DNA from 4 places in the Mesorhizobium sp. B2-4-17 genome. Region 1 is predicted to be linked to each of the others. Evidence: riboswitches for the same ligand, from Rfam matches in the RefSeq annotation. Region 1 holds a riboswitch; each other region holds the start of a gene.
What was found. Region 1 has a riboswitch for cobalamin ahead of FJ548_RS15160 (DUF1636 family protein). Riboswitches for the same ligand answer to the same signal wherever they lie in the genome.

Region 1 (5,357 bases):
CCAGCGAACTCATATTGGCCGGGCCGCCTTCGCGGAAATAGCCGAGCAGCGCATCCAGCTCCTCGCGCGGCAGCGTCGAGGCTTTGATCAGCCTGAGATCCTCGTCGTGGCTTTCGCCGGGCAGCAGCGCCAGTTTTATGCCGCGCTCGCGGGCGGTCGCGGCAAGCTGGTCGCAGCCATAGCGCCACCAGTCGTAGCCGCCGAGGATGCGGACGAGAATAACTCTGGCGTGGCGGGCGACGCTGTCGATCCAGAGGTCGACGGACATGGGATGGCGAAGGTCACGCAGCCCGGCCAGCCGCATCGAGGGCAGGCGGTTGGCATCCACCTTCCACGCGGCCGCCAGGCCGGCGAGGTCGCTATCGGTGAAGGACAGGGCCACGATATCCGCCGGCGCCTGCCGCAGATCGACCGGCTCGGCGAGATCGTCGAGCGAGGCGGAGGTCGTGGTGAGGATGTGCATCGCGGCCGTGCCCGAAAGTCAGCCGGCGAGGATACGTTCGATTGCCGGGCGGTTCAGCCCCTTGAGGCCGATGACGACAAGGCGCGAACGGCGGTCGTCCTCGGCGGTCCAGGCGCGGTCGTAGTAATGGTTGACGCGCGGGCCGACGGCCTGCAGCAAAAGCCGCATCGGCTTGCCGCCGACCTCGACGAAGCCTTTCACGCGCAGCACGTTTTCCTGTTCGGCGGCGTCGGCGACGCGTTTTGCCAGCTCGTCCGGATTGGCGATCGAGGGGATGTCGACAATGAAGGTGTCGAAGTCGTCATGCTCGTGGTCGAATGCGCCGTCGTGATGGGACTTGCGGTTCTCGATGTCGTCTTCGACGGCGAGGCCGAGCCCGAGCAGTACGGAGGGATCGACCTTGCCATGGGACGTCGGCACGATCTTGACGGCCCGGGCGGAATGTTCGTTGACGATGGCGTTGGCGCGGGCCGACCCGGCGGCGTCCATCAGGTCGCTCTTCGACAGGATGATCAGGTCGGCGCAGGCGATCTGGTCCTCGAACACTTCCTCGACCGGGTCGTCATGGTCGAGGCTGTCATCCCCGGCGCGCTGCGCCTGCAGGGCGTCCATGTCGTTGGCGACTCGGCCTTCTGCCAGTGCAGGGCCGTCGACCACAGCGATCACACCATCGACGGTCACGCGGCTCTTCACCGTCGGCCACTGGAAGGCCTGGACCAGGGGCTTGGGCAAAGCGAGGCCCGAAGTTTCGATCAGGATATGGTCGACTTTCGGCGTCAGCGACAGGATCCGGTCAAGCGCCGGCACGAAATCGTCGGCCACGGTGCAGCAGATGCAGCCATTGGCCAGTTCGACGATGTTTTCCTCCGGACAGGTGTCGATGCCGCAACCCTTGAGGATCTCGCCGTCGATGCCGATGTCGCCGAACTCGTTGACGATGATCGCGATGCGCTTGCCGCCGGCATTTTCGAGGAGATGGCGGACCAGCGTCGTCTTGCCGGCGCCGAGGAAGCCGGTGACGACAGTGCAGGGAACACGGGAGACGGAAGCGGTCATGGTCAGTCTTTCAGCAGGTCGAGGGGAGGGATGCGGGCAACGAGGCCGCGCTTCAGGGAATCAGGGCGGCCGCGCCAAGGGATGAGGCCGTCGCTCGAGGTGGCGAAGAGTTTGGCGCCGGTAACGAGGTCGGCGCCGCTGCCCGTGGTCAGGTCGCCGAACACATAACTCCAGCAGCCGTCGCGCAGGATTGCGGCGCTGAGCCGGCGTTTGCAGTTGCCGAGGCATTCGACCGTGCGGACGCGGACGCGCTCGGATGCCGCGGCGCGGCGTGTGTCCTGTGCCAGGAGTTCGCCGGCGCGGGGATGGGCGTCGGAGCCGGTTTCGTCGCGGCAGGACGCGCAGACGATAACGGTGACGCCGGACAAGGCGTCGCCATCGGCGGACGATATATCCGCTGCACCAGCCGAAAAACTGCCGTTGTGGTCCAAAACCGGGCTCCTTGCCCGGAAACCCGCCGGGCGATCGGATTCTTCTGTCGCAGACGGCAGGTCTCCTGGCTCGCGGGTCATCGCCTTGGTTAGCCGCCTTCCCGGGAACTCCCAGTGGCTTTCGGCCTTGGCTCTTCGCTTACAGTTGCGGGGACAGCCGCGGATTTGAGACCGAAATCCCGCACCGCATTCCCTCTTAGCCCCAGCCGTTGCGGGCAGGGGACCGTCTGGAGCGGATTTAGGCTTTTGCAGGCAGCTGTGTCAACGCGCGGCTACGACATGGCGATGTCGGCCAGCGCCGGGCCCAGATCGCCGGCGGGCGTCACGTCGATACGTTCAAGGCCAAGCCAGACCTGCATCTGCTTCAATTCCTCGAAGAGCTGGGCGGCGGTTTCAGGCGGCGCTCCGGGCTCGGCATAGGCCGCAGGCACGCGCAGCACGCTTGCCGGTCGGTCGGCCCGAAGGTCGACGCGAGCGACGATCCTGTCGCCAAGCACGAAGGGCAGGACATAGTAGCCGTACTGGCGTTTTTCGGCCGGAGTGTAGATCTCGATGCGGTAATGGAAATCGAACAGCCGCTCGGTGCGCGAGCGCTCGAAGACGACCGGATCGAACGGTGCCAGCAGGGCGCGCGCTTCGATCTTGCGCGGGAGACGGGCATCTCTATGGAGGTAAGCCGGCTTGTTCCAGCCCTCGACACGCACCGGCAGCAACTCGCGCAGCTCGACCAGTTCCTCCAGCCGGCCCTTCATGTCTGCGGGCGACAGGCGGAAATAGTCGCGCAGGTCGCCGGCTGTAGCCACGCCATGGGCGCGGGCGGAAATGCGCAGCAATTCGCGATGCGCGTCCTCGGCCGCCGGCACCGGCAGATCGAGGATCGCTTGCGGCAGCACGCGCTCCGGCAGGTCATAGAAGCGCTCGAAGCCGCGGCGGTGCGCGGTGGTGATGCGGCCGGCCCAGAACAACCATTCGAAGGCGTGCTTGGCGTGGCTCCAGCCCCACCAGCCGCCCGAACCTTTCTGGCCCTCAAGCGCCGAGGCGGCGATCGGGCCGCGATCGGCGACTTCCCGATAGATCTCTTCGATGTAGGCGGCGTGCTCGCGGCCCCATTTGGCGAGGCCCAGATACATTTCCTCGCCTTGCTCGGCGCGCTGCATGCGCCAGCGCATCAAGGGATATGTCTCGACCGGCAGGAACGAGGCTTCATGCGCCCAATATTCGAACACCGTGCGCTTGCGCGTCACGGCGGCATTGTCGAGGAGCGCGAGCGGGTAGGGGCCAAGCCGCGAATAAAGCGGCATATAATGCGCGCGCACCACCGCGCTGACGGAATCGATCTGCAGCAGGCCGGTGCGGGAGAGCACGCGGGCGAAGTGGCGGCGGTCCGGCGTGCCACTTGGGCGGGGGTCGAGAAAGCCCTGAGCGCCGAGCGCGATGCGCCGGGCCATAGCGAGCGAGATTTTTTCCTTCATCGGGAGCCCTTGCCCTGATCGATTTGCGGATTTTAGCCGGTGATTCCGGCATGCTAGCAGGCAAATGGCGGTAGATATGTCAGGAGATAAAAGTGGAGTAGAAAGTGAAGGAAATCAAACAGGAGCGCATCGGACCAGTTTCTTCCGTTATGCCGTCCAGCCCGGCGTTTTGAACAAGGTTTGACTTGCTTCGCTGGAAGTGCTGCGCTAACCCTCGCCGCGTTGCAGCATAGGCCCCTTAAAACGGTTCAGCGGTTAAACTGTCACGCTTCCGCATTAAGGTCCGGTGCTGTAACAAAAGTGGATTGGCGCCAACGGAAAGCCGCTGCATGAACGCACTTCTCAGTTCGTACCTGCCCATCGTCCTGTTTATCGCAGTGGCGGCGGTCGTCGGCATCGCGCTTATCGCGGCGCCGTTTCTGGTGGCCTACCGCAACCCCGATCCTGAAAAGCTTTCCGCCTACGAGTGCGGTTTCAACTCGTTCGACGACGCCCGCATGAAATTCGACATCCGTTTCTACCTGGTGTCGATCTTGTTCATCATCTTCGACCTGGAAGTGGCCTTCTTGTTTCCCTGGGCCGTGTCCTTCTCGAAGATCGGCATGCTCGGCTTCTGGTCGATGATGGTGTTTTTGGCAGTGCTGACCATCGGCTTTGCCTATGAATGGAAAAAAGGAGCGCTGGAATGGGATTGAACGACAGTTCAGGCACCCTCGTCGCGCCGAAGCCCAAGGGCATTATCGATCCCAACACCGGCAGGCCGGTGGGGGAGGACGATCCCTTTTTCCTCGAAATCAACAATGAGCTCGCCGACAAGGGATTTCTTGTCACCTCGACAGAGGCGCTGATCACCTGGGCGCGCAGCGGCTCGCTGATGTTCATGACCTTCGGCCTCGCCTGCTGCGCGGTCGAGATGATCCACACCTCGATGCCGCGCTATGACTCGGAGCGGTTCGGCGTGGCGCCGCGTGCGTCTCCGCGCCAGTCCGACATCATGATCGTCGCCGGCACGCTGACCAACAAGATGGCGCCGGCACTGCGCAAGGTCTACGACCAGATGCCGGAGCCCCGCTACGTCATCTCGATGGGCTCCTGCGCCAATGGCGGCGGCTATTACCACTATTCCTACTCGGTGGTGCGCGGCTGCGACCGCGTCGTGCCGGTCGACATCTATGTGCCCGGCTGCCCGCCGAGCGCCGAAGCACTGCTCTACGGCATTCTTCTCCTGCAGAAGAAAATCCGCCGCACCGGCACGATCGAACGGTAAATCCATGGCCGCATCACTGAGCGAACTGTCGAGCTATCTCGGCGAGAAAATGAGCGGACGGATCTCGGACGCGGTGTTCGCCTATGGCGAACTCACCATTCATGTCGAACCGCGCGACCTCGTCGAAGTGATGACCTTCCTGCGTGACGATGCGCGCTGCCAGTTCATCTCGATCATCGATATCTGTGGCGCCGACTATCCGTCGCGGGCCAAGCGCTTCGACGTCGTCTATCATCTGCTGTCGCCGAAACAGAATGTGCGCATCCGCGTCAAGGTGCAGGCCGACGAGGAGACGATGGTGCCGTCGATCACCGGCGTCTATCCCGGCGCCGACTGGTTCGAGCGCGAGACCTACGATCTCTATGGCGTGCTGTTTTCGGGCCATCCCGACCTGCGCCGCATCCTCACCGACTACGGTTTCGATGGTCACCCGCTGCGCAAGGATTTCCCGCTGACCGGTTTCGTCGAGCTGCGCTACGACGACGAAGCCAAGCGCGTCATCTACGAGCCGGTCGAGCTCAAGCAGGAATTCCGCAATTTCGATTTTTTGTCTCCTTGGGAAGGCACGGACTACGTGCTGCCTGGAGACGAAAAAGCCAAGACGAATTGAGGCGCCAGAATGGCCGAAACCTCCGTCCGCAATTTTAACATCAACTTTGGGCCCCAGC
Region 2 (5,357 bases), on a different contig from region 1:
CCTGATGTTCATTCAACCCGACGGCATGGCCAAGTGCGGCAACGACGTCGCTCAGCGGTATCAGCGTCGAACCATAGGCGATCGACAGCAGCACGAGAGCGGCGGTCGCCACCGCGCCCGCCGCCATGGCCAGCGCGAATGCCTTGTGCCCTGAGAGCGCGCCGGATTTGTGCTTCAGGGTGAGATGCATCAGAACGCTTCCGGATGCATCGCCCTGGCGATCTTGCCGATCGCGTCGATGTTTGCCGGTCCGGGCGTCAGCTCGGCATAACGCAGGGCCACGAAACGCTCGTTCTTGACCGCGTCCGTCTCTTTCATCGCCGGATGGGCCTTGAGGAAGTCGAGGAGCTTCTTGTAGCCGCCGCCATCCTGGTAGTCGAGAAGGATGAGGAATTGCGGATTGCGCGACGCCACTGTTTCCCAGTCGGTGTTGCCCCAGCTCGTCTCCATGTCGGCCATGATGTTGTCGCCGCCGGCTGCCGTGATCATGGCGCTGGGGATGGCGAATTTTCCGGCGGTGAACGGCTTGTCCTCGCCGGAATCGTAGAGGAACACCCGTGTTCCCTTGCGATCGCCGACCTTGGCGGTGATGTCAGCGAGTTGCGCCTTCCAACCGGCAACGAGCTTCTCCGCCTCGGCCTCCTTGCCGAAGATCTTGCCCAGTTTTTCGACATCGCCGTAGAGAAGGTCCATCGAGGCGGCGGGCCGGTTCTTGTCGAGATGGACGCAGCTTTCCGTCAGCACCAGCGTCTTGATGCCGTGCGGCGCGAGCGTGTCGGGCGTCACATCGCCGCCCGGCTTCATGCCATAGTACCAGCCGGCGAAGAAGAAATCAGGCTCGACCGCGACGAGGTTTTCGAGTGTCGGGTATTTCGGCGCCAGTTCCGGGATCGAACCCTGCTCGGCCTTGAAATCGGGCCCGACCTTGTACCATCCGGTGATGCCGGTCAGGCCGACGATCGACGGCTGCAGCTTCAGCGCGAAGGCCATCTCTGCCATGTTGAGATCGTGGATGACGGCGCGCTTGGGAGGCGCATCGAAGGTCAGCGGCTTGCCGCAACTGTCGACGGTGACCGGGAAGGCGAAGGCTGCCGACGCCAGCAGCGAGAAGGCGAGCGACAGGGCGAGGCGTTTCACGATTTTTGCTCCTTGGTTGAACTGTGTCGGATGAAAGTCGGTTTCGGTCAGGAAGGCGCCGCACGGTTCGGAACATCGAACACGGTCAGTTCGCGGTCCTCGGTGGGATGGCGCAGGCGAAACACGTCGACGCCGAAAATCTCGCGGATCAGTTGTTGCGTCAGCGCTTCGCGCGGCGCCGCCAGCGCATGGAGCCGAGCTTCGTTCATCACCGCTACCCTTGTGGCGAACGGCGCCACCAGGGGCAGATCGTGCAGCACCGCGATCACCGTCATGCCGAAGCCAGCCACGAGTTCGAGCAGTTCCGCGCGGGCGCGGGGGTCGAGATGGTTGGTCGGTTCGTCGAGGAACAATACTTTAGGTTCCTGGGCGATGGCGCGCGCAAGCTGGGCGCGTTGGCGTTCCCCGCCCGACAGCGAGCCAATGGTGCGGCCAAGCAGGGGCAGCAAACCGGTCCGGCGCAGCGCGTCCACGACAATGTCGCGTTCCTCGCTCCTGTGTTTCAAGCCGGCATGCGGGACGCGGCCAAGCTCGACATAGTCGATCACCGCCAGCCGCGGATCCGGCTGGTCGGTCTGGCCGACGACGGCTATGTGAAGGGCCCGCTCGGCCGGCGAAATCCTGTCGAGGCGGCGCCCGCCGAGTTTCACCTCTCCGGAACTTGGCTTGAGCATGCCGGACAACATGCGCAGCAACGTGGTCTTGCCGGCGCCGTTGGGGCCGATAATGGCGAGGCGATCGCCGATGGCCATGGACAGGCTGACCGCGTGGACCAGATTCCGCCCATTCGCCACCGCGCCGAGATCGCGCGCCTCGAGAAGCGGCACCGTCATCGGCTGTCTCCTGCTGGCTCGCCCGCTACCGGGATGCGGGCCAGCGTCTTGCCGGCCAGTCGCGGCGGACGTTGTCCGGCATTGCACCAGCCGTCGGGGAGCGAGGCGTAGAGCCTGGCAAACCGCACGAGATCGCCGGCGTCGGCCTCGGCATCGATGGAGCCGAAGAGATAGGCGGCCTTGCCCGGGGCCTGGAACGCCACCGCCAGCGGCCGCGCACAGCCTGCCATGCACGCCACCCCCTCGACCGTGAAACCCTGCGCCACCGCGAGTTCGGCGTGGGTCGACAACCGCGAGCGCAAATCGGTGCACAAAGCTTCGCCCGACCTGGTCCCTGTCGGGATGTCGCGGCAAAGCGTGCACACGATGATACGGTGAATGCGATCTATGGCGGCGCCCAACTTTCCGTCTTTCTCGATTGGCGACGGAAGGATGTTGGCGGTCGGTCGTCAGACCGACGTCCAGGTCTCCTCCCGGCACACCCCGTCCGGTCAACTCCGTGATGGCAGGTCTCCTGGCTCGCGGGTCTCGGCGCAATCCTGCCTTCCCAGCCTCGCCGGCCAGTGGCATTTCGGATCTCGCTCACCGCTTACAGTTGCGGGGGCAGCCACGGCCTCGATCCCAGGCGGATCTCACCGTGTTCCCTTTTCACCCCTCGCCTTTCGACTCGGGGACCATCACCATTCCACCCTAGTTTTCCCCGGATTGCATCGCAACGGATTTCTCAGTCGCCACGATCGGAGCCGAAGCCGCGCGCGACGCATCTTTATGTAATAACATAACGCAATAACGCATGAGGCGCGGCGCTGTCAAGCGAGGGGCTGTCAGCCATCTGTCGAGCGAATTGCGCGGAGTGCGCAATTTCGATCAAATTGGCCAAGCGCGGAAAGCCGGATGATTTCAGGTCGAATCGACCTGAAATCTGAATCCGCTTCTAATTAAAGAGATAGGGCATGACGTCGTGTGAAAACCGCTTCACACTTTTCGGCATCATGCTCTGGCGGAAGATCACAAATCAAGATTCCAGTTCTGACCAACCAGATCCTTGCCGAAGGAATGGTGAGGTTCTTCCTCGATCAATTTGAAGCCGGCGGCCTGGTAGATATGCCGGGCAGCGGCGAGAATGTCGTTTGTCCACAAGGTCAGCGTCTTGTATCCCCTGGCGCGGGCAAAGCCGATGACTTCCTCCACCAGTCGCTTGCCGATGCCGAGGCCACGCGCCGAAGGCTCGACATAGAGCAAACGCAGCTTCGCCACCTGATCCGACTTGCGTACGACGAAGACCGAGCCGACGACCTCGCCTTCCCGCTCGGCGATCCAGCTGCGCTCCCATTTCGGATCGTAGGATTTCACGAACGCCACGAGGATTTCGGCGACCAGCGCCTCATAGGTTTCGTCCCAGCCATAGTCCTGGGCATAGAGCAGCCCTTGCCGGTGGGTGATCCAGCCGATGTCGCCGATCTGCAGCGGCCTCAACAGATAGGGGATCGTTGGCTCGGCATTTTCGGCGAGTAGACGCTGCACCGTCTGCATGGATTTGACCAGCCGGTCTTGTTCCGATGCCGGCAGCCGATCGAGCAGGGCCCGGACCTGATCGTGCGATTCCTTGTTCAGCGGTGCGAAGGCATTCCTGCCCGCCTGCGTCAACGCAATCGACGATTGCCTCGCGTCCGAAACCAGCGTCGCTCTGGAGATGAGGTGAAGGCGTTCGAACTTTTTCAGCAAACGGCTGACATAGCCGGCATCGAGGCCGAGATCGCGTCCAAGGTCGGTCGCGGTCAGGCCATCGCGATGCGCCAACTCGTAGAGCACACGCGCCTCGGTCAGGGAGAAGGCGCTTTTCAGCAGCCCTTCGTCGAGCAGCCCGATCTGGCGGGTGTAGAAGCGGTTGAATGCCCGCACGACATCGATCCGCTCATTGGGCGCATCATTGCCGGGCTGATGGTGAACCGTCATGGACATCTCCTGTCTTTACAGGATCAATCATTTACTTGACTGAGTCAACTATCTTGAGCATCCGACGTGTTCACATCATCGGCAACACCGGCCAACGATCCGCAAATCCTGCCGCCGGATAGCACCGCGATCGGCCCGAACTGCTGCAGCACGGCCGCGCTCTGCGTCGGCCGCAGGAACACGCAATCGCCTGGCCTGATGGCCGTATCGGCAGGCAAGCCCATGAATTGCTGCAACCGATGTCAACAGGCGGGAGCGGCGTGAGGGCGATCCTGGCCGGTCGCTGGTCTATCTCGCCCGACGAATAAGGCCTTCAAAGCCGTCGGCCAGATCGGAGGCGCCGGCCGTGAACATCTTAACGAGGTTCTAGGGACGGCCGGGAGTTTTGTTGGCATCAAGGAGGATGGCCCTGCCCTCATGCAGAACAAAATCGAATTTTCCGTAGTCAAAGCCGAGTTCACGTCGCCGCGGCGGAACGTTGCCCGCTTCTGGTCCTCGGTTCGGCCAAGCTTCGGTGAGTTCACCATCATGATGGAAAGAGGCACTCGGCGCGCCTTGACTCTGGCAGGCCAGCAGCCTATCTCATCGCCACGTTAGCACTCGCCATTGGTGAGTGCTAACTACAGGTCCGGCGCCGCCGGACTTTGTTGTTGTCCGGCTTCGCCGGATGGAGGAACTGTTTCTCACCGTTCTCATCGAGGAAGAAAAAATGGCAAAGTCGAAGTTCCGCCCGCTTCATGACCGCGTGGTCGTTCGCCGGGTCGAATCCGAATCCAAGACCGCCGGCGGGATCATCATCCCGGATACGGCGAAGGAAAAGCCGCAGGAAGGCGAGATCATCGCCGTCGGCTCCGGCGCCCGCGACGAAAGCGGCAAGCTCGTTCCGCTGGACGTCAAGGCTGGCGATCGCATCCTGTTCGGCAAGTGGTCGGGCACGGAAGTCAAGCTCAATGGCGAAGACCTTCTGATCATGAAGGAATCCGACATCATGGGTATCATCGGCTGATTATCGGCCTTTCCGTCAACTGAATCTTGAATCTTCGGGCTCGCTGCGAGCCCCTGCCAGGAGTTAAACATGGCTGCCAAAGACGTAAAATTCTCCCGTGACGCCCGCGAGCGCATGCTGCGCGGTGTCAACATCCTCGCCGACGCGGTGAAGGTCACGCTTGGCCCCAAGGGCCGCAACGTCGTCATCGACAAGTCGTTCGGCGCCCCGCGCATCACCAAGGACGGCGTCACCGTCGCCAAGGAAATCGAGCTTGAGGACAAGTTCGAGAACATGGGCGCGCAGATGGTCCGCGAAGTTGCTTCGAAGACCAACGACATCGCCGGCGACGGCACCACGACCGCGACCGTTCTGGCTCAGTCGATCGTCCAGGAAGGCCACAAGGCGGTTGCCGCCGGCATGAACCCGATGGATCTGAAGCGCGG
Region 3 (5,357 bases), on a different contig from region 1:
GGCGCAGGGTGCGGATGCGGTCGCGGCGGCCGGTCAGGATCTTGTGCGGGTAGGCCTGGTGGCCGACATCCCAGATCAGCCGGTCATCCGGCGTGTTGAAGACATAATGCAACGCCACGGTCAGTTCGACCACCCCAAGGCCGGCGCCGAGATGGCCGCCGGTGTGGGATACGGCATCGACGAGTTCGGCGCGAAGCTCGGACGCCAGTTGCGGCAGATCGCTCTCGTCCAGCGCGCGCAAATCCGCCGGGATGCGGACCTTGTCAAGAAGCGGCGTATGCGGCGTTGCGTTCACGGGTGCTCAGGCTTTCTGTTCATCGGCGGGATAGGCTGCCAGCCGGCGAAAGTAAATGCGTGTCGGTGACGCGGATCGGGCTGAGATCTAGCCTTCAGGCAGCGGGATGAATTCCTTGTCATCTCCTGGAACGATATCGAAGCGGCCTGTCTTCCATTCCTGCTTGGCCTGTTCGATGCGCTCCTTGGACGAGGAGACGAAATTCCACCAGATGTAGCGCTTCGAGCCAAGCGAGGCGCCGCCGAAAAGCATGAAATGCGCACCGGTTTGCGACGATACGATGATCTCGTCACCAGGCCGGAACACCAGCAGCCGCTCCGCCGGAAACACATCGCCCGAAATCGAAACCTCGCCTTCCAGCGTATAGATGGCGCGTTCTTCCGCGTCGGGCGGGATTTTCACGCTGGCGCCCCGCGCCAGGCGCAGGTCGGCGTAGAGCGTTTCGGAATCGGCCCTAACAGGGGAGCGCAGTCCCTGGAAATCACCGATGACAACGCGGCCGCTGACGCCTTCGGCATCGATCTCGGGAAGGCGCAAGACAGCCGTGTTCTCGAACACCGGCGCCACTTCCTCCTTGTCGTCTGGCAAGGCAAGCCATGTCTGCAGGCCCGAAATCGACATTGGCGCGCCGCGCAATTCCTCTGGCGTGCGCTCGGAATGCACGATGCCGCGGCCGGCGGTCATCAGGTTCACGTCGCCGGGCTGGATGACCATTTCGGTGCCCAGCGAATCGCGATGCCGGATCTTGCCGTCAAACAGATAGGTGACCGTCGACAGGCCGATATGGGGATGGGGACGGACATCGAGCGCCTGGCCCGCGCGCAGGATCGCCGGCCCCATGCGGTCGAAGAAGATGAATGGGCCGACCAGACGCCTCTTGGCGGTTGGCAAGGCTCGGCGCACCTCGAAGCCGCCAATGTCCTTGACGTTCGGGATGACCATCAGTTCGATCTGATCGCTGGCAAAGGCATCGCCGGCTTCAGGGTCCTTCCCCGGGAAGAAGCTCATGAACTCTCCTTGTCAGCGGTCCAGACCGCCTTGGCCGCATCAGGCAAAACGGAGCGCCGCCTTTGCCCGAAGTTTGGCCGCCACCTCTTCGCGGTTGCGCGGATGCTGGTTTGTTTCGAGAGAATCGAGCAGTTCCCGCGCCGATGCCGCGATGGCCTCCACCGCATGGTCGAACGCATGCTGGTTCTGCTTCGAAGGCCGCGTCGTCCCGCTCAGCTTGCGGACAAACTGAAGTGCCGCGTCGCGAACTTCATCGTTGGTTGCCGGCGGGTCAAAATTGAACAGGGTCTTGATGTTTCTGCACATCGCTTCCGTTTCTCCTCTTGTCCTGGAGCCGTTCCAATCGGGACGAGCTTGATCCTCAATCATGATCGTGTCCAAAAACCGGCGAGGCAAGACCGTCATCGCGACCGTGCCTCAGTCCGCGTCGAGCGGCTCCGTTCCGACCGGCTTTCCATCGCGCGACAGCCTGATCTTCTCGACCTTGTCCTCCGCAGCCTTCAGCAACCGGTCGCAATGCGCCTTCAGGGCCTCACCGCGTTCATAGATCCGGATTGACTGATCGAGCGGCACGTCGCCACGCTCCAGGTCATCGACGATCTTCTCCAGCGCATCGAGTGCCTGTTCGAAGCTCATCGCCTTGACGTCTTCGTTGGTCTCACCAGCCATCATTCATCCTTTCATCAGCCGCGCGACATGGGCCGCGACCGAAAATGCCAATCCCTGCAGATCGTAGCCGCCCTCAAGCAGGCTGACGAGCCGGTTGTCGCCGTGACGCGCGGCGCGTTGCATCAGTTGGCCCGTCGCCCAGTCGAAATCATCCTCGGTCAGATTGATCTCGGCCAGCGGATCGCGGTGGTGCGCGTCGAAGCCGGCCGAAATGATGATCAGATCGGGTGCGAATTTGTCGAGCGCCGGCAGTATCCGCGACAGGAAGGCATCGCGAAACACCTCGCTGCCGGTCTGCGGCGCCAGAGGCGCGTTGACGATGTTGCCGGCCCCGGTTTCGTTCTTCGCACCGGTGCCGGGATAGAGCGGCATCTGATGCGTCGAGCAATAGAGCACCGACGGATCGTCCCAGAAAATATCCTGCGTGCCGTTGCCGTGATGCACGTCCCAGTCGACGACGGCGACGCGCTCGGCGCCATGCTTCTTCTGCGCATAGCGCGCCGCGATCGCCGCCGTATTGAAGAAGCAAAAGCCCATGGCGGTGGTTTTCTCGGCATGGTGGCCGGGCGGCCGCGCGGCGACGAAGGCATTGTCGGCCCGGCCAGTGAAGACGTCGTCGACGGCCGCGTTGGCGGCACCGATCGCGGTGATCACCGCCTGCCAGCTCTTCGGGCTGGCGGTGGTGTCGGCATCGACGCGGGCGATGCCCTCTTCGGGGATGGCGGCGCGCACACGCGCGACGAAATCGGCCGGATGCGCGTAGAGAATAGTGGCTTCATCTCCTTCCGGCGCCTTGACGCGATCAAGCGCGGCAAAGGCTTCGCCGTCGAGCACGCGCTCGATAGCGCGCAAGCGGTCCGGCCGTTCGGGGTGGCCGGGCGGCGTGATGTGTTCAAGGAAGATAGGGTGCGTGTAGAGACGGGTGGCCATCGTCCCTATCTAGTGCCCCGACACGGCAATGGCTATGCGTTGCGGCTTGATCGCTGGGGAAAATCACGTCTGCGTCCATTCGCGTCGCTGCGGGGATTGGCGCGGCCGGGGCTTCGGCGTAAGGTCGCCACCACTGCCTGGTGCCCGCCGGCCTGTTTGTTCTCAGTCGCATTATGCGACGCCAAGTGAAATCCACTTGGCTGCAAATGCTCTGGCGGGAGAATCGGGAACACGGTTGAATTCCGTGGCGTGCCCAACGCTGTAAGGGGGACCGCGCCGGTAAATGCCACTGTCGATGACGGGAAGGCACCGGACGCGGGTTGATCCCGAGCCAGAAGACCGGCCTGGCAGGCATCGTCACCCGCATGGTCAGGCGGGCGGCATTGATTTGAAGTCGCAAGGGGACAAGCGATGCTGGAAGCCATGACCGCTCCTGTGGGCGATGGATTTGACCAGATGGCGCGCGACGCCGTCTACCGAGCCATGTTCACCAGGCGCGATGTTCGCAGCCATTTTACTCCCGAGACCATCGACGACGAGGTGCTGGCTCGGCTGCTGCTTGCAGCCCATCACGCGCCATCGGTCGGGTTCATGCAGCCGTGGAACTTCATCGTCATTCGCGGTGCCGGGCGCCGGGAGAAGGTACGTGACCTGTTCCTGGCCGCGCGTGAACAGGAACTGCCAGCAATCGAGGAAGAGCGACAAGCGCTCTACCGCAAGCTCAAGCTGGAAGGCATCTGCGAAAGCGCGCTCAACATCTGCATCACCTGCGACCGCCAGCGCTCGAAAGGTTCGCCGCTGGGGCGCTGGCACAATCCGGAGATGGATCTCTACAGCACGGTCTGCGCCGTGCAGAATTTCTGGCTGGCGGCACGGGCCGAAGGCATCGGCGTCGGCTGGGTCAGCATCATCGAGCCTGAGGCGCTGAAGCGGCTGTTGGCCATTCCCGAGCACGTGACGCCGGTCGCCTACCTCTGCGTCGGCCGTGTTTCCGAGTTCGCGCCCAAGCCGGACCTCGAGACACATGGCTGGGGCCGGCGATTGCCGCTGCCCGAATTGATCATGAGCGAGACGTTTTGCGGCCAGGGCGAGGCGCCGCTCAAATCAGCGGTGTCGCGCCTCTATACCGTCGCCGGCACGCCCGCCAGCCCGGCCGATCAGCGTGTCGCGCCGGCCGTGTCCCAGCGCGAACCACCGAAGGAGGAGAGCGCCTTGTCCTTGAGGTTCCTGAACTTCGACGATGCCTCGGCCAGCCGAGCGTCCCAGGCTGGATCAGGCAGCTGGCCGGCAATGGTCTTGAAATAGACCTGCATCAGGCAGGCGATGGCGAAGGGCTCGATGAAGGTTGCCTTGAAGGCCCAGGCAAAGACGATGGCGAGCACGAAGGCCCAGCCGGCAAGCTGCCCGGGCATGAGGAAAAGAATGGCGCCGGCCGGGGCCAGCATCAGCAGGAAGATGACAAACGACACGCCCCACATGATGATCGCCAGCCAGACGGCGTTCTTGACCATGATCTTGCCGTTCTGGGCGTAGAGCACCACGCCTTGGCGTGCGGTTTCGAACGGCGAGGACGAGTTGATGCGGATATTGTAGCCGAGGATGATCTCGTCGACATAGGTGAGCGACAGGCGGATTACCGTGTTGATGAAAGACACAAGGCCGCTCAGGCCTGGAATGGGCAGGAAAGCGGCTACGCCGCCAAGCAGGCCGGTAATGGCGCGGATAGCGCCCTTGACCAGCTGGTCGACGACGAAAAGGACGTTAGCCTCGGCGAAACGCTCGGTCACGACCTCCTTTGCGTACACGATCTGGTTCTTACCGTCGGGAACGTCACGGCCGTCGATCAGATGGACCATGACGGCGATATGGCCGGCCTTGACGACGTAGAGAATGTATTCGCGGATCCAGTAGACGGCGATCGAGACGGCGCCAAAGCCGACGACGCCGCCCCATAGGGCAAAGGACAACGGCCCGTCGGGATCGGTGGAGATATGGCCGACGCCATAGCCGACGGAGGCGCCCGTGCCAGTCGCCAGGATATAGGCCAGAGTGATGCCGAAATAGACGATCATGCGAAAAACAATGAAAGGCCAGGTCCGCATCATGATGGACACCGACCTGCCGATATCGAAATCCCACATGCCCCGAATCTCCCCTCAGAGAGGGCTGGGAGGATGCGCTCACCCCGAAGATTGTCAACCGGGGGGCGACGAGAAGAAGCGAGCAGCCGCTCGTTCGCAAACGTTCGGAATTGGCCGAGGCTTCCGCGACGTCGTCATCCACGGGCGGAGCGACGCGAAGCGGAGCGCAGACCCGAGGATCCATGCCGTAATCTTGATCGAAGATCACAGCGGAGCAGAATTCTGGACCGTGGCAACGCGTCGAAGTCGCGGCATGGATCCTATGGTCTGAGCCGCGTCGCTTCGCTCCTTGCTTCGCCATAGGATGACGAGGC
Region 4 (5,357 bases), on a different contig from region 1:
CGGGAACAGGGGCGCCGTCCTGTGCGGGCGCTGCGAACGGCGCCGGGATTTCCTCCACCACCGGCGCGGCGAAGCTCTCCTGGTGGTATTTCGTCATGTCGAAGCCGGCGGCTTCCAGCATGCCGCGCACGGCCCGCATGAAAGGATCCGGACCGCAGCAGAAGATCTCGCGTTCGCGAAAATCGGGCGCCAGCAGCGGCAGCCTTATGGCGTCGATACGGCCCATATGGCCGTACCAGCCCTCACGGCTTGAGCGCTCCTCGATCATGAAGCCGAGCGACAGGCCGGGCATATGGCCGCCGAGCAGTTCGAGTTCCTTGCGGAAGATGATCTCTTCGGGTCGGCGCGCGCAGTTGACGAAGCTGACATCGGTCCATGGCGCGCAGTCGTTCAGCCAGCGCAGCATCGACATCATCGGCGTCACGCCCGAGCCTGCCGAGATGAACAGATATTTGGCTGCCGGATGGCTGTGCAGCGAGAAGTCGCCGGCCGGCCCGTAGGCCTTGACGTGTGAGCCAGGCACCAGATGATCGAACATCCAGCGCGTACCAATGCTGCCGGCCTGTGCCTTCACCGTCACCGCGATCGAGAACGGCCTCGATGGCGACGATGACAATGTATAGGTGCGCATCAGCGGCCCGTCATCTGTCGGCAGTTCCAGCGTCACGAACTGGCCCGGCTTGTAGCGGAACCAGGTCTGGTTGTCGGAGCGGAAGGTGAAGGTCTTGACGTCAGGAGACTCGTCGCTGACCCCAATCACTTCCAGCACCTGGAGCCGGTCGTTCCAGGGCGCCATCTGGTCGAGATGGCGGTAAAGGCCAAGATCAGTCATCGCGTTCATCCTTTGGCCTCTCAGGCGACACTGCGGAGCGCTGGTCGACCATCCTCGGCGAGGCGCGGACCAATGAAACGCGCATACCAGTCGACGAACTGGATGACGCCACCCTCATGCAGCTCCGAATACGGGCCTGGTTCGTAGGCCGGCGACAGGATGCCGAAGGCGTTTTCCTCGACGATACGGCGATCCTGATCGTTGGTCTCGGTCCACACATGGGTGAGTTCGGCGAGATCGTAATCGACGCCCTCGACCGCATCCTTGTGCACCAGCCATTTCGTCGTTACCGCCGTTTCCGTGGCACTGATCGGCAGCACGCGGAAGGTAACGGCGTGATCGATCAGGATGTGGTTCCAGGTGGTCGGATAGTGATAGTGCATCAGGGTGCCGATGCGGTCGGCCGAGACGCTGTCGGAGAGGTTCTTCTTCACCGCCCGCTTGCCGCTCATCGTGTAGCTGACCGCGTCGCGCAGCAGCGGCGCGCGGGTGGCGCGATATTGCCCGGCCGGATCGATGCGGAATTTGCTCGGCAGGCCAACGGCCTCGCATTTCGCCCAGTGCGCGATCATCTCAGGATCGCTGTCGGCGCCCTGTACACCGGTCACGGTCGGCGCCTCCGGGAAGGTCTTGCAAAGCTCCGGATGGCTGCCGGCGCAATGATAGCACTCGCGGTTGTTTTCCCAGACCAGCTTCCAGTTGCCCTTCTCGACGATGGTGCTCTGGAAAGCGATCTTTGCTTCGCTCAGCCGGTGCGGCTTGAGATAGGGTTCGATCATCGCCCGCATCGGTGCGAAGTCGGCGGGCTCCCTGGCCAGGCAGATGAAGACGTAGCCGGCCACGCTCTCGCAGGCGACCGGCTTCAGGCCGAACTGGCCTTTGTCGAAACCGTCGGCCATCTGGCGGGCGAACAGCAGGCGGCCGTCGAGCTCGTAGGTCCACTGGTGATACGGGCAGACCAGTTTGGCCGCCAAGCCCTTGTCGGTGTTGCAGACGCGGCTGCCGCGATGGCGGCAGGAGTTGTGGAAGGCATTGATCTTGCCCTGCTGGTCGCGCACCAGCACGACCGGATAGTCGCCGATCTGCACGGTGATGAAGCTTCCCGGCTTCGGCAATTCGCAATCATGGCCGATGAACAGCCAGTCGCGATACCAGATCAGCTCCATGTCGAGCTTGAAGTAGTCCGGGTCGGTGTAGAAGGGCTGTTCCAGCGAAAAGCCCTCTCTGCGGCTGTTCAAGAGCCTCAGCATATCGTTGCGCGCATCCATGTCCTGTCCTCGCATTCATCGCATCGGCCCGTCCAAACGGACGCGCGTCGCTCTAATGACTGAACCGGAGGGGATGAGAGGAAGGACAAGGCTGCATGCCGGCAAGCGCCGGGCATGCGGCATCCGCCTCTTGACCGCCCACCGCGATCAGTCGAGTTCTACGATCTCTGGCTGGTTTCCGGGCTCTGGAGTGTCCTTGCGGACGGTCGCGACACCTTCCCAGGCTTGCGCCCAGTGGTCTCCCGTTGCGACTTGAACTCCACCACCGTCGCGGGGGCAGCGCCGGACTTTGACCGGCTTCCCAATTCTCCGCCCCGTCGTCACGAAGCGGCACCTGAGATGACATGATCTAATCACGACAGCGCTTGCGACATCGGCATGAAAGCGACATTGCATCCATGTGGCGCGACACCCATGCGCAACGATCTGGTCACGAGCAGCGACAGCGAAAATCATCGCGGTGACGGCCGCGCCGGGCGTCGGAATCGGCCCGGAGTGGAAGCAAAAAGGGTTAACGGTTTCGAAAAGTGACTATTAGCAGATTCTAAAATCGAACCGAACGGTTCGTTTCTGTTGACGGTGCGTGCAGGACGGTGTGAACGCCGAGCCTCCGATAGAGTCGGTGATGACGACACCGACTTTAATTAACGCGTTGATATTGCAACGGAAAAATCGCACGTGGAAGATCTTGGTACAATTTCAAGTAGTGGATTCATGGTCCACGTTGAACATCTTCGTGATTGGAAACGGCTAGCTGGCTCTCCCACATCGGGGTCGTCCGAACGACGCGATTTCAATCCCAAGACACGCCGCTAGACGGACGGAAAAATGCTGGAGTACCCAAAATGAAAAAGATTGTTCTCACTGCCGCCGCCCTTCTGGCCATTTCCGGCAGCGCCTTCGCTGGTAGCGATCACTATGGTGCGAATGGCCCCGCGGCCACTGCTGCCGACAGCTCTTACACCGCTTCGATCAAGAAGTCGGAACCGGCTGCTCAGACGCCCACCCACGGTGCTGACCGCAACCTCTTCGGCAACAACTAACAGCCGATCTCCAGCAGGCGGCGGGTTTGGCCTGCCGTCCTGGCGACATTCGAAGAATTCAGGAGACTTGAAATGAAGAAGATCGCTCTTGCTGCCGTCGCCGTTCTGGCCATTTCCGGCAGCGCTTTCGCCGGCAGTGACAATTATGGTTCGAATGGCGCTAGCCAGCCGGCCGCCACGTCGACCGACAACTCATACACCGCTTCGATCAAGAAGTCCGAACCGGCGGCTCAGACGCCTACGCACGGTGCCGACCGCAACCTGTTCGGCAACAACTAATATCAACGACAACCGGCGGGCTTGCCCGCCGCTTGGATTCGCGAATACCGGAGTACCCGAAATGAAAAAGATTGTTCTTACCGCCGCCGCTCTTCTGATTGCCGCCGGCAGCGCCTATGCGGCCAACGACAATGTTGGCGGCACCGACATCAACAAGCAGGCGACGACCGCCAATGTCGACACTTCGCATACCGGCTCGATCCGCAATGAAGGATCGCCTGTCTACAAGCTGCTCAATTCCTCGGGTGACGCACAGAAGTCCGCCCCACAGGGCAGCGACCGGAATCTCTTCGGCCGTTAATAGCCGATGTGGAATACAAAAAGAGCCGCGGGCCGATGCCTGCGGCTCTTTTTTATCACCAGAACCCTGTTTCAGGCCGCCTTTGCCTCTACCTCGTGAAGCGCGAAGGAGCGGCCGTCCGCGTCGAAGATATGAAGGTCGCCGGCATCGGCGGTCAGCCGCAGCGTCGAGCCGCGCTTGACCTCGACATTGCCAGGCAGCTTGGTCACCAGGGGCAGGTCGGTCCTGCCGATGTCGACATAGACCAGCTGGACCTCGCCGAGTTGTTCGATATAGTCGACCGTCCCTTCGAACAGATAGTCCGTGCCGCTGGCGATCGCGAGATCTTCCGGGCGCACGCCGAAGCTTACCGCCGCGCCCTTCGCCGAAGCCGGTGTCGCGATCGGCACCGTCGCCTTGCGTCCGCCGACATGACTGATCACGGTCGGGCTGCCGGTCCTGTCGACGGTCGCCGGCAGGATGTTCATGGCCGGCGAGCCGATGAACTGGGCGACGAACAGATTGCCGGGCCTCTTGTAGAGTTCCATCGGTGTTCCGACCTGCTCGATATGGCCCTCCTTCAGCACCACGATACGGTCGGCCAGCGTCATCGCCTCGACCTGGTCGTGGGTGACGTAGATCATGGTCGTGTTGGGCATCGATTCCTTGAGCTTGGCGATCTCGATACGCGTGGCGACACGCAGCGCGGCGTCAAGGTTCGACAGCGGCTCATCGAACAGGAACACTTTCGGATTGCGCACGATGGCGCGGCCGATGGCGACGCGCTGACGCTGACCGCCCGACATCGCCTTGGGCAGACGGTCGAGATACTTGGTCAGCTGCAGGATTTCCGCCGCCTGGCGCACGCGCTTGTCGATCTCGGCCTTGCTTTCCTTGCCGATCTTCATCGAGAAGGCCATGTTGTCGTAGACGGTCATGTGCGGATAGAGGGCGTAGGACTGGAACACCATGGCGATGCCCCGCTTCGACGGCGGCACGTCGTTGACAACCTCGCCGTCGATCCTGAGTTCGCCTGAGGTGATCTCCTCGAGCCCGGCGATGGACCGCAGCAAGGTCGACTTGCCGCAGCCCGACGGGCCGACGAAGACGATGAACTCGCCCGATTTGATGTCGAGGTCGATGCCGTGGAGAATGTTGAGATTGCCGTAGGACTTCTTCACTTGTCGCAGCGTGACATCGGCCATGATTTTCTCCCGGTGATTTGAAATTCAGTCTATGCGCCCGAACCAGGCGCCGTAGCCGCCGAGGCGGACGGTGCCTGTGTCTGCCTTCTCCGAAAATCCGTGTCCCGGCAAAGGTTGCAGCGATCGGTCGCCAAGGTCAACCTCGGCCGGCTTGGCGCCCAGATTGAAGACACAGACGATCTGCTCATTGCCTGCCCGGCGCGTGAAGGCGACGGTGTCGCCCTGGCTTTCGATGAAATTGATATCGCCCTTGGCCAGCGCCGGATGGGCGCGGCGGAAGGCGAGAAAGCGCCGGTAGTGCTCGAGCAGTGACGTCTCGTCACCCTGCTGTACATTGACCGCCTGCGACAGATGCTTGGCCGGCACCGGCAACCATGGCTTTGCCTGGGAGAAGCCGCCATTCTTGGCGCTGCCGTCCCACACCATGGGCGTGCGGCAGCCATCCCGGCC

Region 2: it holds a riboswitch for cobalamin, as region 1 does, so the genes downstream of both, FJ548_RS14590 (DUF1636 family protein) here and FJ548_RS15160 (DUF1636 family protein) in region 1, are expected to answer to the same signal.
Region 3: it holds a riboswitch for cobalamin, as region 1 does, so the genes downstream of both, bluB (5,6-dimethylbenzimidazole synthase) here and FJ548_RS15160 (DUF1636 family protein) in region 1, are expected to answer to the same signal.
Region 4: it holds a riboswitch for cobalamin, as region 1 does, so the genes downstream of both, FJ548_RS27295 (aromatic ring-hydroxylating dioxygenase subunit alpha) here and FJ548_RS15160 (DUF1636 family protein) in region 1, are expected to answer to the same signal.

The regions. Positions count from the first base shown of each region.
Region 1 covers NZ_VFUX01000017.1:60,110-65,466, forward strand. Annotated here, with positions in the region: gene FJ548_RS15150 (cobaltochelatase subunit CobN) at 1-463, opposite strand, end outside; gene cobW (cobalamin biosynthesis protein CobW) at 482-1,519, opposite strand; gene FJ548_RS15160 (DUF1636 family protein) at 1,522-1,950, opposite strand; cobalamin riboswitch at 1,988-2,193, opposite strand; gene FJ548_RS15165 (winged helix-turn-helix domain-containing protein) at 2,223-3,422, opposite strand; gene FJ548_RS15170 (NADH-quinone oxidoreductase subunit A) at 3,752-4,117, shown strand; gene FJ548_RS15175 (NADH-quinone oxidoreductase subunit B) at 4,108-4,689, shown strand; gene FJ548_RS15180 (NADH-quinone oxidoreductase subunit C) at 4,694-5,299, shown strand; gene FJ548_RS15185 (NADH-quinone oxidoreductase subunit D) at 5,309-5,357, shown strand, end outside.
Region 2 covers NZ_VFUX01000016.1:82,104-87,460, reverse strand. Annotated here, with positions in the region: gene FJ548_RS14605 (iron ABC transporter permease) at 1-190, opposite strand, end outside; gene FJ548_RS14600 (ABC transporter substrate-binding protein) at 190-1,137, opposite strand; gene FJ548_RS14595 (ABC transporter ATP-binding protein) at 1,185-1,970, opposite strand; gene FJ548_RS14590 (DUF1636 family protein) at 1,967-2,371, opposite strand; cobalamin riboswitch at 2,457-2,664, opposite strand; gene FJ548_RS14585 (helix-turn-helix domain-containing GNAT family N-acetyltransferase) at 2,979-3,926, opposite strand; gene FJ548_RS14580 (hypothetical protein) at 3,971-4,150, opposite strand; gene groES (co-chaperone GroES) at 4,636-4,932, shown strand; gene groL (chaperonin GroEL) at 5,002-5,357, shown strand, end outside.
Region 3 covers NZ_VFUX01000002.1:177,194-182,550, reverse strand. Annotated here, with positions in the region: gene dxs (1-deoxy-D-xylulose-5-phosphate synthase) at 1-295, opposite strand, end outside; gene FJ548_RS02600 (pirin family protein) at 383-1,303, opposite strand; gene FJ548_RS02595 (DUF2277 domain-containing protein) at 1,343-1,609, opposite strand; gene FJ548_RS02590 (exodeoxyribonuclease VII small subunit) at 1,721-1,972, opposite strand; gene FJ548_RS02585 (histone deacetylase family protein) at 1,976-2,902, opposite strand; cobalamin riboswitch at 3,083-3,265, shown strand; partial or broken gene bluB (5,6-dimethylbenzimidazole synthase) at 3,314-3,895, shown strand; gene FJ548_RS02575 (hypothetical protein) at 4,060-5,043, opposite strand.
Region 4 covers NZ_VFUX01000046.1:11,288-16,644, reverse strand. Annotated here, with positions in the region: gene FJ548_RS27300 (hybrid-cluster NAD(P)-dependent oxidoreductase) at 1-832, opposite strand, end outside; gene FJ548_RS27295 (aromatic ring-hydroxylating dioxygenase subunit alpha) at 853-2,100, opposite strand; cobalamin riboswitch at 2,252-2,453, opposite strand; gene FJ548_RS27290 (DUF680 domain-containing protein) at 2,946-3,143, shown strand; gene FJ548_RS27285 (DUF680 domain-containing protein) at 3,216-3,422, shown strand; gene FJ548_RS27280 (DUF680 domain-containing protein) at 3,484-3,723, shown strand; gene ugpC (sn-glycerol-3-phosphate ABC transporter ATP-binding protein UgpC) at 3,795-4,907, opposite strand; gene FJ548_RS27270 (alpha-glucosidase family protein) at 4,932-5,357, opposite strand, start outside.